Regions from separate parts of the Novosphingobium sp. BL-S-33 genome, predicted to be linked through region 2. Evidence: riboswitches for the same ligand, from Rfam matches in the RefSeq annotation. Region 2 holds a riboswitch; each other region holds the start of a gene.

Region 1 (6,591 bases), on a different replicon from region 2:
CTCCTTCACAGGCGGCCCCCCGTTGTCAGAGAAAACCAGAGGTAACCGGCCATGACCGCGCCCGAAACGATCATCCACAGCCACAGCCGCGCCACCAAACGCATGCCGAACGCCGCCAGCGCCAGCACCGCGAAGATCGCGAATGACAGCAGCGTGGCCGCCATGCTCGCTTCGGGCGCGGAGACCGCAAGTCCGTGCGCCAGCACGCGGGCCACGCAGGCCGCCGCCAGCGAAGACAGCGCATAATTGGCCGGAACCGCCGCCAGCAGTCTGGCCGCGAGATTGCCTTTGCCGATGCCTTTACGGACCTTGCCCGCGCGCGTGTTCATGACGGCTCCGAAAGTGCGCCTTGGTCGCGTTATTGCGAACCATTCGCATTTCTGACGCTGCTAACAGAGTCCCAACTTGCGAGTCAATCGCATTAGATGCAAAATCGAGGGGATCTGCACCGCGAGCCTGATGCGTTGCTCATCGTCATCGCGTTTTGGATCGGCCTGCGCGTGCGATCCCGGCGCTTGCCCGGGGCCCGACACTTGCGGGCGGACACGGCGACGGCTAGGAGCCTGTCTGTCCGCCGCAGCCCCCGACCGGGGCGACGGTGAACACCATTATCGCGCCGGTGCCCCGCAAGGGGCTTAAAATGGGAACACGGTACGAGTGGCCTGCCACTCCAATCCGGGGCTGTCCCTGCAACTGTAAGCGGCGAGCGCGATGCACATTCGCGGCGGGGCAAAGCCTCTGCCCGCAGCCACTGGGCCGGACGCTAAGTCATGCGAGGCCTGGGAAGGCGGTGCATCGTGCCGTGACCCGCAAGCCAGGAGACCTGCCGGGGTCGATGTCGCTCTTGCCCGGGTCCAGGGATTGGCCAAGGCACGGTAACTCTCCGTCTGAGCGACGTGATGCATGCGGCCGGGGCCGCAGCGGCATGCCACGTCGGGCGCTCGCGCGCCTGCCCGACGCCCGTGTGTCCGCGTCGTCCGCAAGAGACGGCCTGTCCCGCCGCTTCCGAGTTACCGGCGCGCGGGAGACGATACATGAGCAAAGTTCCCACCACCGTCATCACCGGCTTTCTGGGCGCCGGCAAGACCACGCTGATCCGCCACCTGCTGCAGAACGCCAAGGGCCGCCGCCTTGCGCTGATCATCAACGAGTTCGGCGATGTCGGCGTGGACGGCGAACTGGTGAAAGGCTGCAATGACGAGGCCTGCCCGGAGGACGATATCGTCGAACTGGCCAACGGCTGCATCTGCTGCACCGTCGCCGACGATTTCCTGCCGACCATGCAGAAGCTGCTGGACCGCGAGAACAAGCCCGATCACATCATCATCGAGACCAGCGGCCTTGCCCTGCCCAAGCCGCTGGTAAAGGCCTTCCAGTGGCCCGACATCCGCACCCGCGCCACCGTGGACGGCGTGGTCGCGCTGATCGACGCCGATGCCGTCGCGGCCGGCCGCTTCGCCACCGACGAGGCGGCGCTGGCGGCAGCACGCGCGACCGACCCGATGCTGGACCACGAAAGCCCGCTGGAAGAACTGTTCGAGGAACAGCTGGGCTGCGCCGACATGGTCGTGCTCAACAAGACCGACCTCGTCGACGCCGATGCCCTCGCCCATGTCGAAACGCTGGTGCTGGCCGAGACGCGCCCCGGCGTGAAGATCGTGCGTGCCAATCATGGCGCCGTCGACATCGCCGCGCTGCTGGGCATCACCGCCGCTGCCGAGGACGATCTCGATTCCCGTCCCTCGCACATCGATGGGCTGGACGAGGATCACGACCATGACGACTTCGACAGCTTCGTCGTTTCCGGCAGCGATGTGGTCGATCTCGACGCTCTTCTCGCCCGTCTGAAGGACCTGATCGCAGAGCACGACGTGCTGCGCGTGAAGGGCATGGTCGCGGTTTCGGGCAAGCCGAGCCGCCTTGTGGTGCAGGCCGTGGGCCCGCGCATCCAGCACTTCTACGACCGTGCGTGGCTGCCGCAGGACGTGCGCCGCACCCAGCTTGTCATCATCGGCCAGAAGGGGCTGGACCGCGCCGCCATCGAGGCTGGGCTTGCGCATGTTCTCGGCACGGTAGCGGCTTGAGGTTCTCCCTCATGCCCACCTTCGCCCCCCCCCCCTACCCTCGTAATTACGGACCCGCGAAGCGGGTGAAGCAATCCAGAGTCGCGCAGAGCCGCACTGGATTGCTTCGCTACGCTCGCAATGACGAGTCAGAGTTCTGTCGCAGTTGCGGGGGGAACGCCTGATGCACCTGCTGTCCGCCACGCCGGGGACGATCTCGGGCGGCGAGGAGGCGATCGACCTCGACCAGTCTCCCGGCGACATGGTGATCCTCACCGTGGCGGACAGCGAACTCGCCTGCTTCGCGGGCGCGGCGGCGCGAATGCTGGAGGGTTCTCCCAGCATTCGCCTCGCCAATCTGCTGCAACTGCGCCACCCCTATTCGATCGACCTCTATGTCGAAAAGGTGATCGCCAAGGCCAGGTTCGTCTGCGTGATCCTGCTCGGCGGAAAGAGCTACTGGGGCTACGGCATCGACGAGATCGCCCGCGTCGCGCGCGAGAACGGCATTGCCTTCGCCGCCATTGCCGATGGGCGCGAGGCAGACCCGGCGCTCGACCGCGCCTCCACCCTGCCCGCCGAGGTCCGCGAGCGGATGCGCGATTATCTGCGGCAGGGCGGCATGGCCAATGCCCTCTCGTTCCTGCGCACCGCCGTGCGGACCATCGGCCATGACGCGGGCGAGCCGGACGATCCGGTGCCGGTAGCCGACGCCGGGCTCTACCTTGCGGGCACCGAGCGTGCCGGGCTTGCCGAAGTGCAGGCAGGCTGGACCCAAGGCCGCCCGCTCGCTCTGCTGGTGTTCTACCGCGCACTGATGATCGCGGGCACCTTGGACGCCGTGGACGCGATGATCGCGGCGCTGCGGGAGCGCGGCTTCAACGTCGCTGCCGTTCACGTTCGCGCCCTGCGGGAGCCTTTCGCGGTGGACTGGCTGAGCGGATTGCTAGGCGAGATCGCGCCCGATGTGATCGTCAATGCCACCAGCTTCGCCTCGTCCTCGGCAGGCGACGATCGCAAGCCGGGCATTCTCGAAAAGGCGGACTGCCCGATCCTGCAAGTCGCTTTCGCGGGCGTGGAGGAAAGCGAATGGCAGGGCTCCGCGCGCGGTTTGGGCCCGCGCGATCTCGCCATGAACGTGGCGCTGCCGGAGGTGGACGGGCGCATTTTCACCCGTGCGGTCGCTTTCAAGGCAGCGGAGCGTTTCGACGAAGTGACCCAATGCGGCATCGTCGTCCCGCGCGTGGCGCCGGACAGGGTGGCGTTCGTCGCCGATCTTGCCGCGAACTGGGCGGGCCTGCGCCGCACGGCGGCTGCCAAGCGCCGCGTCGCGCTGGTCCTGGCGAACTATCCCAACCGGGATGGGCGGATCGGCAACGGCGTCGGCCTCGATACCCCCGCCAGCACCGCTGCGATCATCGCCGCTCTGGCCGAGGCGGGCTATGACACCGGAGACGCGCCCAAGGACGGCGCCGCGCTGATGCGCGTGATGACCGGCGGCGTGACCAACGACCTGACATCACTAGGCCGTCCCGGCGAAGTTTCACTGCCGCTTTCGGCCTACGAAGCCGCTTTCGCAGCGGTACCCGAAAGCGCGCGCAAAGCCATGTCCGAACGCTGGGGCGAGCCATCGGCCGATCCCTTCGTGAGGGACGGCGCGTTCCGCCTGCCGGTGCACCGCTTCGGCAATCTCGCCGTCGCCGTGCAGCCCGCGCGCGGCTACAATATCGATCCCAAGGCCAGCTATCACGATCCGGCCCTGCCGCCGCCGCACGCCTACCTCGCCTTCCACGTGTGGCTGGCGCAGGAATTCGGTGCGCAGGCGGTGGTCCATGTCGGCAAGCACGGCAATCTGGAGTGGTTGCCCGGCAAGGCCATCTCGCTCTCGCGCGATTGCTTCCCGGAGATCTGCGCCGGGCCGCTGCCGCAACTCTACCCTTTCATCGTCAATGATCCCGGCGAAGGCACGCAAGCCAAGCGCCGCATCGGCGCAGTGGTCGTAGATCACCTCACCCCGCCGCTAACCCGCGCCGAGACTTACGGTCCGCTCAAGCAGCTTGAGGCGCTGGTGGACGAATATTACCTCGCCGCCGGGATGGACCCGCGCCGCCTCGACCGCCTGCGGCGCGACATTCTCGATCTGGCGCGCAGCCACGGTCTCGACCGCGATGCCGGTGCCAGCGGCGACGATGACGATGCGCTTTCAGCCATCGACAACTACTTGTGCGAATTGAAGGAATTGCAGATCCGCGATGGTCTGCATGTCTTCACCCAGTCGCCCGAGGGCCGCTTGCGGCGCGACTTGCTGGTCGCGCTGGCACGCACGCCGCGTGGGTATGACCATGCCGGACAAGCCTCACTGCTGCGGGCAATGGCGGAGGACTTCGGGCTGGACTTCGACCCGCTCGACTGCCGGATGGGAGACCATTGGAATGGCGCCCGGCCTGAAGCCCTTGCGGCGGTATCCGATGAGCCTTGGCGCACGCATGGCGACACCGTCGAACGGCTCGAACTGCTGGCAGCGGAATGGGTCAGCGAAACAACCCAAACCCCGCTCGTCCTGAGCTTGTCGGACCACAGCACAGCGCCAGCATCCTTCGACAAGCTCAGGATGAGCGGAGCGGGGGACAGGACGCTGGCCGTCCTCGATGCCATCCGCACCGACCTTGCTCCCCGTATCGATCTCTGCGGCCCGCGCGAGGCTGAAGCCTTGCTGGCCGGCCTCGATGGCCGTTTCGTGCTGCCCGGCCCCTCCGGCGCGCCCACGCGCGGGCGGCCGGACGTGCTCCCCACTGGCCGCAACTTCTATTCGGTCGACACCCGCGCCGTGCCCACTGCCGTCGCCTGGGAACTCGGCCGCAAGTCCGCCGATCTGCTGGTGGAGGACTACCTCCAGCGCGAGGGCGAATACCCGCACGCCATGGCCCTCTCCGCATGGGGCACCGCCAACATGCGCACGGGCGGCGACGACATCGCGCAGGCCCTCGCGCTGATGGGCGTGCGCCCGCGCTGGGATTGGACTTCGGGCCGCGTGGTCGGCTTCGAGGTGATGACCGTGGCCGAACTCGGCCGCCCGCGCGTGGACGTGACCTTGCGCGTCTCCGGTTTCTTCCGCGACGCCTTCCCCGAACAGATCGACCTGATCGACAGCGCCGCGCGCGCGGTGATGGCGCTCGACGAACCGCTGGGCGACAACCCCGCCGCCGAGCGCCACCGCGCCGAAACCGCCAAATTGGTCGAAGATGGCGAGGCCGAGGCGCAGGCCACCCGCCGCGCCGGTTCGCGCGTGTTCGGATCGAAACCAGGTGCCTACGGCGCCGGGCTTCAGGCGATGATCGACGAGAAGATCTGGCACGAACGCAGCGATCTGGCCGATGTCTATCTCGACTGGGGCAGCTACGCTTATGGCGGCGGGGTGGAAGGCGATGCCGAGCGCGGCCTTTTCGCCGCCCGCCTCGCCTCGGTCGATGCCGTGGTCCAGAACCAGGACAACCGCGAGCACGACCTGCTCGACAGCGACGACTACTATCAGTTCGAAGGCGGCATCGCTGCCGCCGTCGAACATCTGAAGGGCCGCGCGCCGATCAGCTATCATAACGACCACAGCCGCCCGGAACGCCCGGTCGTCCGCACACTGGAGGACGAGATCGGCCGCATCGTGCGCGGTCGCGTCACCAATCCCAAGTGGATCGCGGGCGTCATGCGCCACGGCTACAAGGGCGCGTTCGAAATCGCCGCCTCGGTCGATTACCTCTTCGCCTTCGCCGCCACCACCCACGCGGTGAAGGACCACCACTTCGACGCCGTCCACGCCGCCTTCATCGAGGACGAGGCGGTGCGTGATTTCATGGCCGAGGCCAACCCCGCCGCCTTGCGCGAAACCGCCGCCCGCCTTGCCGAGGCGCTGGAGCGCGGCCTCTGGAAACCCCGATCGAACAGCGCGGGCCTGACGCTCGCGGCCCTCTCAGGAGCATGACCATGGTGCAGCGTACCGACGAACAGCACGCCGAGAAAATGAAGAAGAAGCAGGCCGCGCATGACAAGATCATGGCCGGAAAGACGGTCGAAAAGGGCCTGCTGATCGTCCACACCGGCAAGGGCAAGGGCAAGACCACCGCCGCGCTCGGCATGGTGGTGCGCATGATCGGTCACGGCAAGAAAGTGGGCGTCGTCCAGTTCGTGAAAGGCGCGATGACCACCGGCGAAAAGGTCGTCTTCGATGCCTTCCCGGACAATGTCGAATTCAAGCCGATGGGCGAAGGCTTCACCTGGAACACGCAGGACCGCGCCCGCGACATCGAACTTTCGCGCGAGGCGTGGAACGAGGTGAAGCGCATGATCGCCGATCCCGCCTATGACATGGTGCTCGCCGACGAACTCAACATCGTGCTACGCTACGACTACCTGCCGCTCGACGAAGTGCTGGAAGTGCTGACATCGCGCGGGGAGATGAAGCACGTCGTCGTCACCGGCCGCAATGCGCCCGAGGCGCTGGTCGAGGCGGCGGACCTGGCGACGGAGATGACGC
Region 2 (6,591 bases):
ATGCACCGGGGCACCGCTCGCTGCTTCGAGGATCATGGGATCGAGGAAGTCGGGCCCGCACTTGAACACGCGCACGCGCCGCCCCTCGCGGGCGTGGCGGCGGGCGAGCGCGGCGGTGACGAGCGTCTTGCCCTGCCCCGAGGCGGGCGCGGCGACCAGCAGGGCAGGGCAGGCGGTCACTTGCGGCCCTCGTGCAGAGCCGGACGCACCGTCACAGCCAGCGCCCAGAGCGCGGCGGCGATGCCCGACCACAGCAGCGTGGAGAGGAGCGTTGTCGGGAAATAGCGCCCGATACGCGGCAGGAACCCGGCCAGCGTCGGATCGGGGAAACGGCCGCCAAGGAAGTAGAACCCGCCACTCGACAGCAAGTGCGAGGTGAAAGTGGCGGCGATCAGCAGCACGGCCATGGCAGGCAGGGCGGCAAGGCGGTCACCGAGCTTCGCCGCCGCCACGCGCCCGGCGAGCCACATCACGCCATAGGCCGGGACCAGCATCGCGTAGGCCGGGGTAAAGCAGAATCCGGAACCGCCCAGCACCGAGATCACCACGACATCGATCGCATAGCCGAGCGCGAACAGCGCGGCGAAACCGATGACACGGCGGACGAAGAAGCCGAGCACGAAGAAGCTCGCAAGGTCGGTGTCTGGCAAGTGGACGACCTGACTCAGCGAATTGGTGCGCGTCACCAGCATGACGGCGGCGAGCGCGGCAAACACGAAGAGGCTGACGCGGGCGGATGGCGGATTGGCGGAACGGTTCATGGTCTGGGATCTCCCAAGGCGGTTGGGGAAAGGCGTGCAGGAAAGGCCCCGGGCGATATCGCCCCGGCGAGAGGATCAGCGGATCGGTGTCACTCTGGCAGGCTCCTTTCGACACGACTTCGACTGTCGTCTCGCCAGGGCTGCTTCCCGCTACGGGAACCATGCCCTCGTCCGCCCGGTGCATCCCGCCCGCGCAGAGGAACGACGGCAAGGGGCCGGTTTCCTGACTTCCCGGATCGTCGCGCCTTCCGCCGCCTTCTCGGAACCGTCCGGTCCCAATGGCGCGTGGCGGGGCGCATCCCCGGTTACAGTTGCGGGAGCAGTGCCGGCCTGTCCCGCGAGTTTCCCCGCAGGTCCGGACTTCCCGATTAAGCCCTCTCGGGCACCCTTTGCAGGGGCGGACCTATGGCACTTCGCGGGCGCGCGCAAGCTTCGGGCACTTGCCAGCGGGGCGCCCGCACGATAGTTGCCGCGCCGCGACAGGTTCCTCGTAAGAGGATCAAAAGGGAACACGGGTTCAAGACCCGGGCTGCCCCTGCAACTGTGAGCGGCGAGCCGTGCGGCCATTTCGCCATTGGAGCCGAAGCCATTGACTTGGCAGGATTCTGAGAAGGCGGCCGAGACGGCATTGACCCGCAAGCCAGGAGACCTGCCTGACGCAGTCGTTCTTCGTCCGGACAGGGTGTGCCGGGTGAACGAGGGGGCTTTTTCCTCGCGCAACGACAGCCATTGCCTTGCCGGTGCTCGCGCTTCGGCGGGGGTCTTCGATGCTTGTTTGAAGGAAAACCCATGACGTTCCGGATTTTCGCCACCACGGTTTCGCTCGCGGCCCTCGCGGCGGCCTGCCCGACGATGGCTTTCGCCGACGAAGCAGATAGTGGCGACAGCATCGTCGTTACCGCGCTGCGCACCCCGCTGGCGGCCGATCGCGTCGCCCAGACGGTGACCGTCCTCGACGACGCACACATCGTTTCCGCGCAGCCGATCGCCCTCACCGACATGCTGCTGCGCACGCCGGGCATCAGCCTTTCGCGCAACGGCGGCTACGGCACGACCACCAGCCTACGCATTCGCGGCGCCGATGCCGGTCAGAGCGTGATGGTGATCGACGGCATGCGCCTCGCCGATCCGTCTTCGACGGCGGGCGGCTATGCCTTCTCCAACCTCTTCACCGACGATATCGATCACATCGAGATCCTGCGCGGTCCGCAGTCGATCCTCTGGGGTAGCGATGCCATCGGCGGCGTCATCAATGTCACCACCCGTGCCCCGACCAAGCCGCTGGAAGGCAGCTTCGCGGTGGAAGCGGGCACGCACGATACCGTCTCGGCGCGTGCCGGCGTGGGCGGCACGTCGGATTCGATCGATTGGCGTGTCTCCGCCTCGCGCTTCACCACCGACGGCATCTCGGCCAGCGATCAGGGCACCGAGCCCGATGGCTATCGCCGGTCTGCGGCCAACGGGTCGTTCACATATCGCGTCGCGCCGGGCGTTTCGATCGATCTCAAGGGCTATTGGTCGGATTCGCATAACGACTTCGACGGCTTTGGAGGGGACTCGCTCGCCTATGGCGTGAACAAGGAGTGGGCGGGCTACGCCGGGCTCAACTTCGCGCTGCTCGATGGCAAGCTGGTCAACCGCGTGGCCGTGACCCAGACCGAGACCGACCGCCAGAACTTCGATCCCGCGCAGACCATTCGGCAGCTCACGTTCGATGCGCATGGCCGCGTGCGTCGCTACGAGTATCAGGGCACCTACAGCTTCTCGGACGCGGTGCAGGCCGTCTTCGGCGCCGAGCGCGAGGAGCAGCGGATGACCACCGCCTCGCCCACGGACAGCACGGATCCTTACGTGTTGACGCCCAGCAAGGCGGATACCAACAGCGTCTACGGCGAACTGCGCGTCAGCCCTGTGACCGGGCTCACCGTGAGCGGCGGCGCGCGTTACGACCATCAGTCGCGCTTCGGTGGCAACACGGTGTTCAGCGCCGGTGCGGCCTATACGCCGAACGCGGGCAAGACCGTGATCCGCGCCAGCTACGATCAGGGCTACAAGGCTCCGTCGCTCTACCAGCTGTTCAGCGACTACGGCGCGGCCAACCTCCAGCCTGAAAAGGCCAAGGGCTGGCAGGTGGGCGCCGAGCAGGGGCTTGGCGACCTGTTCCACGTCTCGGCCACCTGGTTCCAGCGCGATACCGACAACCTGATCGACTTCGCCTATTGCCCGACCAGCGGCACCCTGCCGGACATCTGCTACATCCCGGGCACCACCACCGAGCGCTTCGGCTACTACGCCAATGTTCGCAAGGCCCATGCGCAGGGCCTCGAACTGGCGGCGTCCGCCAAGTGGAAGGTGCTCTTCGCCGAAGGCAATTACAGCCTGATCGAGGCGGAGGACCGCACGCCGGACAGCAGCACCTATGGCCGCCAACTTCAGCGCGTGCCGCGCCATCTCGCCAATATCGAGGGCGGCGTGGACCTGCCGCAGGGCATCCGCGCCAGCATCGCCGCGCGTTATTCGGGCGGGAGCTACAACGCCGCCACCGGCACGGCGAAGCTTGACGATTACTGGTTGCTCGACTTGCGCGCCCAGTGGACAGTCGCGCCCGGGCTCATGCTTCAGGGCCGCATCGAAAACCTGACCGACAAGGACTACGAGACGGCGGCCGGCTACAATTCGCTCGGCCGTACGGTTTACCTGGGCCTGAGGAGCCAGTTCTGATGTTGAACGCAGTCGAGCCGGGACCGTCGGTGGTGGTTTGCAGCACCTGCCGGTTCTCGGCCGCTGCACGCGAGGACGAAGGCGGGCAGCGCGGCGGCGCGCTGCTGGCCGAGGCCATGCGCACGGTGCAGGCCGCCGAACCGGGCCTGCAAGGCGTGGCGGTCCAGGAGATGCCCTGCCTGTTCGCCTGCCAGCGCCACTGCGCCGTCCATCTGCGCGCGCCGGGCAAGGTGGGCTATGTGCTGGGCGACTTCACGCCCGACGAAGAGGCCGCGCGTGCGATCCTCGAATATGCCGTGCGCCACGCGGCCAGTGAGGAAGGGCAGGTCCCTTATCGCGAATGGCCGCAGGGCGTGAAAGGCCACTTCATCACCCGCACTCCCCCCGAAGGGTATATCTGCACATGACCATGTTCGCCGACAGCGCGGCTTTCGCCGCCGCGCTTGCCGATCTTCCCGCGCCCGATGCCGGGGCCGCCGATGCGGCGGCGCGGCGGCAGGCGGAGCTGACCAAGCCCGCCGGTTCGCTGGGCCGGCTGGAGGAGATCGCGGTCTTCATGGCCGGCTGGCAGGGCCAGGAAATCCCCCGCGCCGAGCGGATCCACGCCGTGATCTTCGCGGGCAACCACGGCGTCGCCGCGCGCGGGGTGAGCGCCTATCCGCCCGAAGTCACTCACCAGATGGTCGCCAATTTCCGTGCGGGCGGGGCAGCGATCAATGCGCTGACGCGCGCCTGTGGGGCGGAACTGGGCGTGGTGCCGCTCGATCTCGACCGGCCGACCGGCGACATCACGCGTGAGCCGGCCATGAGCGCGGCCGAATGCCTTCAGGCGATCAACATTGGCGCCGCCGTGGTCCGTCCCGAAACCGACCTGCTGTTCGTGGGCGAGATGGGCATCGGCAACACCACCCCCGCCGCCGCGCTTTCGGCACAAGTCTTCGGCGGCGAGGCGCGCGACTGGACCGGCCGTGGCACCGGGCTCGACGATGCGGGCGTGGCGCGCAAGGCCGAGGCGGTCGCGGCAGCACTGGCGCTCCACGGCGCCGATTGCACCGACGCTTTCGAGACGCTGCGCCGCCTTGGCGGTCGCGAGATCGCCGCGATGGCGGGCGCCGTGCTGGCCGCACGGCATCACCGCGTTCCGGTCCTGCTCGACGGGTTCATCTGCTGCGCCTCGCTGGCGCCGCTCTTCGCGGACAATGGCGGCGTGCTGGACCACTGTCTGGCCGCGCATTGCTCGGCCGAGGCGGGGCACGTGCGGCTGCTGGATAAGCTGGGCCTCGATCCGCTGCTCCACCTTGGCATGCGCCTTGGCGAAGGCTCCGGCGCGGCGGTGGCGGCGCAAGTGGTGCTCTCGGCCCTGGCGGCCCATGAAGGCATGGCGACGTTTGCCGAAGCCGCCGTTGCCGGGGCGCAGGCCGGAGTTGGCGCCGGAACGGAGACCGCGTGAACGGCATTGTCCTTCACCTGATGCGCCACGGCGAGCCGCGCGAACCGGGCCTCCTGCTCGGCCATCGCGACGATCCGCCGCTTCCCTCGGGTACTGCGCGCTGCGTGCTGCGGGCGGACGGGTTGGACTTCGCCCAGGTGCTGAGTTCGGACCTCTCGCGCTCGCAAGTCCCCGCGCGGCAGATCGCTGGGCAGCGGAAACTGCCGCATCGCTCCGACCGGCGCTGGCGCGAACTCGATTTCGGCGAGTGGGACGGCATGGCCCCGCATGAGCTGGACCCCGCCGTGCAGACGCGGTTCTGGGACGATCCGGAAGGCTCCGCCCCGCCCGGTGGCGAGCGCTGGTCGCAACTGCGCAACCGCATTGCCGAGGCCCTGCGCGGCATTGACCGCGCCACGCTGGTCGTCACCCACGCCGGTGCCATGCGCGCGGTGCTCTCGGTGCTGTTTGGCTTCGACCACCGGCAAGTCTGGGCTTTCGAACTGGGCTATAGCGCGCTGCTCAGCCTGCGGCTCTGGCCGGAAACCGGCGGACGGCTGCCGGCCGCGCAGATCGTTTCGCTGGACCGGGGCAGCGCGTGATCCGGCAAGTCGTCCTCGCGCTTCAGTTCCTGACGCGCCTGCCGCTGCCGGCCGTGCGCGCGGATGATGACGACTTTGCGAAATCGATGCGCTGGTTTCCGCTGGCGGGTCTGATGGTGGGGGCATTGGTCGCCGGATGCTGGTGGCTCGGCGCGAAGGCCGGGCCGGACTGGCTGGCGGCGCTGGCCGCGCTTGTCGCCTGGGTAGCGGTGACGGGCGCGCTCCATCTCGACGGGCTTGGCGACATCGCCGATGCCACGGGCGCCGCGCACAAGGACCGGGCGCGGCTTTCGGCGGTTCTGGCCGACCCCCATGTCGGCAGCTTTGCGGTCGTCACTATCGTGCTGCAACTGCTGGCCAAGCTGGTGCTACTTCATGCGCTGATGCCGGGGCAGGTCTGGGCGCTGCTGCTGGTGCCCGCGCTGGCGCGGATCGGGCCGCTGTTCTGGACCATGGCCCTGCCGCCGCTGCATGAAGGGCTCGGAAGCCGCTTTCGCAGCGCGATCCGCTGGCCGCATCTTGCCTGCTGGTGCGTGCCCGCAGTGCTTGCCGGAGTCCTGATCGCGCCGCCGCTGCTCGTTTTGTTCCTTGCCGTGCCTCTCTGGGGCTACTGGCTGAGGAGCCGGATCGGCGGCATTTCGGGCGACGGGCACGGCGCGGGCATCGAGCTTGTCGAAACCGCGCTGCTCGCCGCGCTGGTGGTGCTGCGGTGATCGCGCGGTTCCTGCACCATGGCGGCCGCGTGGCGGAGGCGGCGCGGCTGTTCGGCGGCGCGCAGGAGGACTGGCTCGACCTGTCCACCGGCCTCAATCCCGCGCCCTGGCCGATCCCATACGCATTGGCGCCGGACTGGAGCGCCTTGCCCGACCCGGATTGGCTCGCTCGGCTGGAGACCGTCGCCGCTCGCCACTATGGCGTCGATCCGGCGCTGTGCTGTGCGGTCCCCGGCAGCGAGACGGCGCTGCGCCTGCTCGGGCATGTGCTAGGCCTGCCGGGCCGCGCGGTGGTGCCGTGCTATCGCAGCCATGTCGAGGCTTTCGCGGAATCCCGTCCGGTGCGCTTTGGCGAGGACCCTGCC
Region 3 (6,591 bases), on a different replicon from region 2:
CGGCGGACCTTGCGGAAGCGTCTCCGGGGCGCGGCCAAGGACGAGTTGCAGCCGGTCGACACCAAGCGCGAGCGCGTTGGCCTTTGCCCGCTCGGCGCGCAGGATGTCTGCTTCTACGGCGATGGCCTGGTTGGCCGGATGGGCCAGCAGCCATTCGATCGACACCGATCCCGATCCCGCGCCGATATCCCACAGAATTTCCCCCGGTCTGGGGGCCAGCGCGGCCAGTGTAAGCGCGCGCAGGGGGCTCTTGGTGATCTGGCCGTCATGGTCGAACAGAGCGTCGGGCAGGCCGCTGGTGGAGGGCATGGCGCTGGCCTCTCCGCGAACCTCGATGCCCACCGCTACCGGGTGAGCGATGTCGGTGAAGTCCCAGTTTTCGGCCTGTCCGGTCCGAACCCGTTCGCGCGGGCCGCCAAGAGCTTCCAGAGCATGAATGGTGGAGGCCCCGAAGCCGAGATCGGCCAGATAGGCGGCGAGCCGCACCACCGCCGCGCCATCGCGCAGCAAGACCAAAACGCGCCCGCCGGACGCCAGATGCGGCCGCAGCCGTTGCAGCGGCGCCGCGTGAAGGCCAAGGCAAGGCGTGCTTTCGATCGCCCACCCGAGCCGCGCGGCGGCCAGCCCGAATGTGGACGGCGCGGGATGCGCTGCCCATTCGCCCGGCTGGAGATGGCGCGTCACGCTGGTTCCCGCGCCGAACCAGAATGGATCGCCCGAGGCCAGCATCACGACCTTGCGCCCCCGATGGGCGAGCAGTTGCTCCACGCCGTCGGCGAACGGCACTGGCCATTCGATGCAGGCAGCGTTAGGCGCACCGAGCAGGGCAAGATGGCGGGCCGCGCCCATCACGAGGTCGGCTTGGTTCAGCGCGGTCCGGCTCGCCGCGCAAAGCCCGTCGATGCCATCTTCGCCGATGCCGACGATGGTCAACCAAGGGGACGAGTTCATGTCAGCCAAGCCGAACGTCCTCCTGCTGGGCGGCACGACCGAGGCGAACACGCTCGCGCGCGCACTGGCCGAGCATGACATTGACGCCACCTACAGCTACGCGGGCCGCACCGATTGCCCGCGACCGCAGCCGATTGCCGTACGCGTCGGCGGGTTCGGCGGCGTGGAGGGGCTGGCGGCCTATCTGCGCCGGAATGGCATCACCCATCTTGTCGACGCCACGCATCCTTTCGCGGCGACCATGAGCGCCAACGCAGTGACGGCGGCCGCTCTCACAGGTGTCGCCCATGCCGCCTTCACCCGCCCTGCGTGGCAGCCCGAAATTGCGGACCGCTGGACTCGCGTGGCGGATATCGCAGCGGCCGTCGATGCCCTTGCCGGACCGCCCCGACGGGTGATGCTGGCGCTCGGCCGGATGCACGTCGACGCTTTCGCCGACCGGCCGCAACATCACTACCTGCTGCGCTTCGTTGATGCGCCGGATTCGCCGCCGAAGCTGCCCGACTTCAGCCTCGTGGTGGACCGGGGTCCGTTTGGCGTCGAGGCGGACCTCGAGTTGTTGCGGCACCATGCCATCGACCTCGTCGTCTGCAAGAATGCGGGGGGTACCGGCGCCAGCGCAAAGCTGATCGCGGCGGGGCAATTGGGCCTGCCGGTACTGATGATCGACCGCCCGGTCCTGCCGCACAGGCTCGAATTGCACGGGTCGCAGGATGTCCTTCGGTGGCTCGGTCACGAGGCATCCTCCGGCACTGAGCGCGGGGTGTAGAGGATCGGCGCGCCGGGTCGTTCGATGATCCGGGTGCGGCTGGATCCGACGATGACCATCGTGCGCATATCCGCCATTTCCGCCCGCGCCTCGCGAAGCGGGACGATCCGGAGGACTTCTTCCGGCGTGGACACCGCGCGGGCGAAGAGGACCAGCCGGTCATCTCCGCAGGCTTCGCGCAGAACCGTAAGCGCCTTGGCGAACCCCTCCGGCCGCGCGCGTGAGCGGGGATTGTAGAACGCCATCGCAAAGTCGGCCTCGGCCGCGAGCCGCAGCCTTTTCTCGATCACCTGCCAGGGCTTGAGGTTGTCGGACAGATTGATCGCGCAGAAATCATGACCGAGCGGCGCTCCGGCGCGGGCTGCTGCCGCCAGCATCGCGGTGATGCCGGGCAGCACCCGGATATCGAGTTTGCGCCAGTGCGCCGGGCCGTCCTCCAGCGCCTCGAACACGGCGGCAGCCATCGCGAAGACTCCCGGATCGCCCGAGGACGCGACCAGCACCCGGCGACCCTGCGCGGCAAGGTCCAGCGCCACGGCCGCCCGCTCAAGCTCCACGCGGTTGTCGGATGGGTGAAGCACCAGCCCGTCCCGGGGCGCAACCCGCGCCACATAGGGACCGTAGCCCACTACATCGGTCGCCTCGGCCAGCGCCTGCGTGACTTCAGGCGTGACGAGCGCCTCGTCCCCTGGCCCAAGGCCCGCGACCGCGATCCATCCGCTCACGGTCTGCGTCCCTGACCGTGGATGAGCAGGATCGAGAAATAGGGCGCGACGTTCTCGGCATCGACAAGCCGCGTCACCCGCTGCTCGGGCATGGCCGCATATTCGACCAGCCACGCCGCATCCTCGCGTCCGGCGGCAGCCACCGCGCGGCGCAGCTTCGGCAGATTGCGGCCGATCTTCATCACCACTAGCGCATCGGTATCGTGGATACGGCGCGCCAATTCCGCTTCGGGCAGCGTCGCCATCGCGACGGTCAGCACATCGTCTCCCCACGTGATCGGCAGCCCGGTCGCGTTCCAGGCGCCAGCCATGCCGGTGATGCCAGGCACAACTTCCACCGGCACCCGCCCGGAGAGCCGGCTGTGCAGGTGCATGAACGAGCCGTAGAAAAACGGATCCCCCTCGCAAAGCACGACGACGTCCTCGCCGCCGCTCGCAGCCTCCGCCAGCCGTTCCGTGCAATCGGCATAGAAAGCCTGAAGGCAGGCATTGTAAGCGGGATCGTCGAGCGGAATTTCGGTTGTGACCGGGTATTCCATCGCGATTTCGACCGCATCGGTCCGCAGCAGGCTGTCGACGGTGCTCCGCGCGCGGCCCGCGCGTCCTTTCTTGCGGAAATAGGCGATTTGCCGCGTGCCGCGCACGAGCCGGTCGGCACGCACGCTCAGCAGGTCCGCCGCACCGGGACCGAGGCCGACGCCGTGGATGGTTCCTGACGCGCTCATTCCGCGCGGCTCGCCAGTGCGTTGACGGCCGCCACGGTAATGGCGCTCCCACCAAGCCGTCCCTCGACGATGCAGCAGGGAACCGGCGCGGTCAGCCACAAAGCATGCTTGGACTCGGCCGCGCCGACGAAGCCCACCGGGCAACCGATGATGGCCGCCGGGCGAGGGCAGTCGGGGTCCTCAAGCATGTTGAGCAGGTGAAACAGCGCGGTCGGCGCATTGCCGATGGCGACGATCGCGCCGCCGAGATGCGGCCGCCACAGTTCCAGCGCGGCCGCCGAGCGGGTGTTGCCGATCCGGTGCGCAAGGTCCGGCACTTCGGCATCGCCGAGAGTGCAGATGACCCCGTTATAGGCCGGTAGACGCGCGCGGGTAATGCCTTCGGACACCATCCGTGCATCGCAGAGAACGGGCGCTCCCGCAGCCAGAGCCGCGCGCGCGGCGACTGCAAAGCCGGCGGAAAAGCGGATATGCGCTGCCAGTTCGACCATGCCCGCCGCGTGTATCATGCGGACGGCAACGGGCTCCTCCTCGGCGGAGAAGCGGGCAAGGTCGGCTTCCGCGCGGATGGTGGCAAAGGACTGGCGGTAGATCGCCGCGCCGTCCTTTTCATAATCGTAAGGCATCAAGCGACTCCAAAATGGGCGAGGAGGTCTGCGGCATTCAGACCCGAGCGAAGGGGCGGAGAACCGGCGCACGCGCTGAAGGAAAGGTCGTAGGCACCGTCACGCCCGGTCACGACCACGTCGGCGGCACCGGGATGGGCGCAGCCCTTGGTACAACCCGAAACATGCAAATGCCCGGAGACATGCGGCGCGAGGCGAGCGGCGAGCATCCGGGTTTCGACACTGGCTTGCGTACAGTCGGGCGCGCCGGGGCAGGCATCGACGCGCAGCAGCGAATGGAGGGGATCGATCGACAGGCCGTCGTGCTCGATCGGCCCAGGCCCCTCAGCCAGAAGGATGCGCCAGGGCGTCGTGCGAATGCCCGCCACGCCGGAGTCCTGCGCCAATCGCAGGAAGGCTTGCGCGCTCACGCGGCCGAAAGGCAGGCCATAGGCGGCGCCCATCGCGTGACGGCCGGGGACGGGCAGGGGCGCGGCGAGCCGGGGGGCGGCGGTTCCTTTCGCCCAGTCCGGCAAGGGTGCGGAATGGCGCGCCATGCGGCCCGCACTTGCACCGCCGCTTGCCATGAACCAGCGCGCCAGATCGATCAGTGCGGTGACTTCCCCGCCCGGCGCCAGTCCTATGCCGGTAGAGCGTCCATCGGCGCGCAGCAGGAGCATGCCGTCGCGCCCGCGCTCGATCCGGAAATCGCCGGGTTCGGCGGACAGCATCGGCACAGGTCCGGCGTCGATGACGAAACCGGCCTTGCCCGGTAGTACGGGCAATTCGTCGAGGCGCTCGTCCAGTTCGCGAGCGATGCGATGGGTATCCTCGCCGGGGCGCCATGCGGGCGAGACGAGGATATTGCGCCGGGCTTCGCGTGTTGCGTCCGCATCCACGAGGCCGGTCTCCAGCAACCGGTCGAGCAGGCGCGGCCATTCGGCCTCGCTCACACCGCGAATTTGCAGGTTCGCGCGGCGTGTAAGGTCAAGCGCACCCGACCCATGCGCGAGCGCCGCTTCGCCCAGAGCCACGGCCTGAGCGGGCATCAGGCGGCCGAGACGCGGCTTTACGCGGACCAGCAGCCCGTCTCCCGCCATCATCGGGCGCCAGGCATCGGGGCACCATCCCCTTACCGTGCCGCCGCTTCGATCCCCTTCCAGCGGACCCAAAATCGCTCTCCGCGCGCCGGGCGAACGAAGGCGGGGCATACCGACATGGCCGGCCGACGCGCGGCGATGGGCAGGCGCGAACTACGCCCACCACCACGCGACCGTGCAGCCCCAGCCACACAGCTTCGTCGCCCAGACGGAGAAGAACCGTGCCGTGACCATCCCCTGGGTCAGGGCAAGAGCGACCAGTGCGCCGGCAGGTCTCCTGGCTCGCGGGTCACAGCTTGATACACGCCTTCCCAGACCGGCAACGCGCCGGTCCAGTGGCTGCCCTTAAAAGGGCGTGTGCATCGCGCTATCCGCTTACAGTTGCAGGGACAGCCGCGGATTTGGGGGCTACACCCCCGCACCGCATTCCCGATTAAGCCCCTTCGGGGGCACCGGCACGATCATGTCCGGCAACAGGCACGCCTGTCACCTTGCCGCCGCTCTATCGAATTGGCTCTGCCAAGCCAATAGCCGATCCATAGTCGTCGCGAACGCGATCACGCGCTACGGCGAGGCTTCCAGCCCTGCGACCGCATCGCGGCTCCAGCCGCCGCCCATCGCCAGATAGAGCGATACCCGTGCCTGCAACGCCGCCGTCCGCGCCTGCACGAGGTTGAGTTCCACGTTGAGCAGGCCGCGCTGGGCAACCAGCTGTTCAAGATAGGGCGAATAGCCCTCGCGGCGGCGGTTGGTGGCAAGGCGCAGGCCTTCGGCGTCTGCCGTGCGCTGGGCGGCCAGGATGGTCATGAGTTCGTCCGCTTCCCGGGCCGAGCCAAGCGCGTCCTCCACCTCGCGAAAGGCGGTGAGCGCGGCCTTGCGGTAGGCCAGCGCGGCATTGTCCCGCTGGGCGGCGGCGCTTTCGGCCCCGGCGCGCAGCCGTCCGCCTTCGAAGATCGGCGCAAGGATGCTGCCACCCAGAGACCACACTCCGATCGGATCACCCACCAGCAGCGAGGACCATACCAAGGCGCCGGAGCCGGTGAGTTGAAGCTGCGGCAGGAAACGCTTGCGGGCAGCGGCGAGCGACTTGTCGGCGGCAGCCAGTTGCAGCTCGGCCTGCGCCACGTCCGGTCGGCGCGCCAAGAGCTGGGACGGCAGGCCTTCCGGGATCACCGGCTCTGTCAGCAGGGCGAGCGAAGTGGCGCGCGCGACGCCGCCGGGCACGTTCCCTGCGAGCAGGCGCAAGGCATTTTCCTGCCGCGCCGTGGCTTCGCGCAAGGAGGGGATCAGTTGGGCGGTGGCCTGATACTCGGCCTGTGCCTGCGCAAGGTCCAGACGCGGCGAATAGCCCGCGCCGACCCGGCGCTCTGCCAGTTGCAGTTCCCGGCGCCGCGCGTCCAGCGTCTGTTGGGCAATGGCAAGCTGCGCGTCGAGGCCGAGCAAGGCGATATAGCCGTTTGCCGCCGTCGCCGCGACCGAGAGGCGGATTGAATCCCGCGCTGCCTGGCTGGCCAGCCACCCCGCGCGCGCCGCTGCCTGCTGGTCTGCCAGACGCCCGAAAATGTCTGCTTCCCACGCCGCCTGCACGCCCGGCTGCGCGATCTGCTGCACCTCTGCGACCCCGAAGGCATCGATGCTGCGCGAATCCGATGCCGAGGCTGCCGCGTCGACCGTGGGCAGCAACTGCGCATGGGCCAGCCGTTCCTGCGCGCGCGC

The links. A riboswitch is a leader RNA that binds a small molecule or an ion and turns the genes downstream of it on or off. The one in region 2 is predicted to bind cobalamin.
Region 1: it holds a riboswitch for cobalamin, as region 2 does, so the genes downstream of both, cobW (cobalamin biosynthesis protein CobW) here and AC1VVM_RS06355 (TonB-dependent receptor plug domain-containing protein) in region 2, are expected to answer to the same signal.
Region 3: it holds a riboswitch for cobalamin, as region 2 does, so the genes downstream of both, AC1VVM_RS20725 (cobalamin biosynthesis protein CobG) here and AC1VVM_RS06355 (TonB-dependent receptor plug domain-containing protein) in region 2, are expected to answer to the same signal.

What each region holds. Positions count from the first base shown of each region.
Region 1 is NZ_CM166475.1:1,925,726-1,932,316, reverse strand. Features, by position in the region: gene AC1VVM_RS24925 (PepSY-associated TM helix domain-containing protein) at 1-9, opposite strand, end outside; gene AC1VVM_RS24920 (hypothetical protein) at 6-329, opposite strand; cobalamin riboswitch at 602-845, shown strand; gene cobW (cobalamin biosynthesis protein CobW) at 1,035-2,084, shown strand; gene cobN (cobaltochelatase subunit CobN) at 2,248-6,039, shown strand; gene cobO (cob(I)yrinic acid a,c-diamide adenosyltransferase) at 6,042-6,591, shown strand, end outside.
Region 2 is NZ_CM166474.1:1,341,468-1,348,058, forward strand. Features, by position in the region: gene AC1VVM_RS06345 (cobyrinic acid a,c-diamide synthase CobB) at 1-180, opposite strand, end outside; gene AC1VVM_RS06350 (hypothetical protein) at 177-761, opposite strand; cobalamin riboswitch at 958-1,166, opposite strand; cobalamin riboswitch at 1,226-1,432, shown strand; gene AC1VVM_RS06355 (TonB-dependent receptor plug domain-containing protein) at 1,551-3,482, shown strand; gene AC1VVM_RS06360 (DUF1636 domain-containing protein) at 3,482-3,889, shown strand; gene cobT (nicotinate-nucleotide--dimethylbenzimidazole phosphoribosyltransferase) at 3,886-4,932, shown strand; gene AC1VVM_RS06370 (histidine phosphatase family protein) at 4,929-5,513, shown strand; gene cobS (adenosylcobinamide-GDP ribazoletransferase) at 5,513-6,226, shown strand; gene AC1VVM_RS06380 (threonine-phosphate decarboxylase) at 6,223-6,591, shown strand, end outside.
Region 3 is NZ_CM166475.1:931,413-938,003, reverse strand. Features, by position in the region: gene cbiE (precorrin-6y C5,15-methyltransferase (decarboxylating) subunit CbiE) at 1-951, opposite strand, end outside; gene AC1VVM_RS20745 (cobalt-precorrin-6A reductase) at 950-1,720, shown strand; gene cobJ (precorrin-3B C(17)-methyltransferase) at 1,684-2,445, opposite strand; gene cobI (precorrin-2 C(20)-methyltransferase) at 2,442-3,170, opposite strand; gene AC1VVM_RS20730 (precorrin-8X methylmutase) at 3,167-3,796, opposite strand; gene AC1VVM_RS20725 (cobalamin biosynthesis protein CobG) at 3,796-4,947, opposite strand; cobalamin riboswitch at 5,126-5,347, opposite strand; gene AC1VVM_RS20720 (efflux transporter outer membrane subunit) at 5,440-6,591, opposite strand, start outside.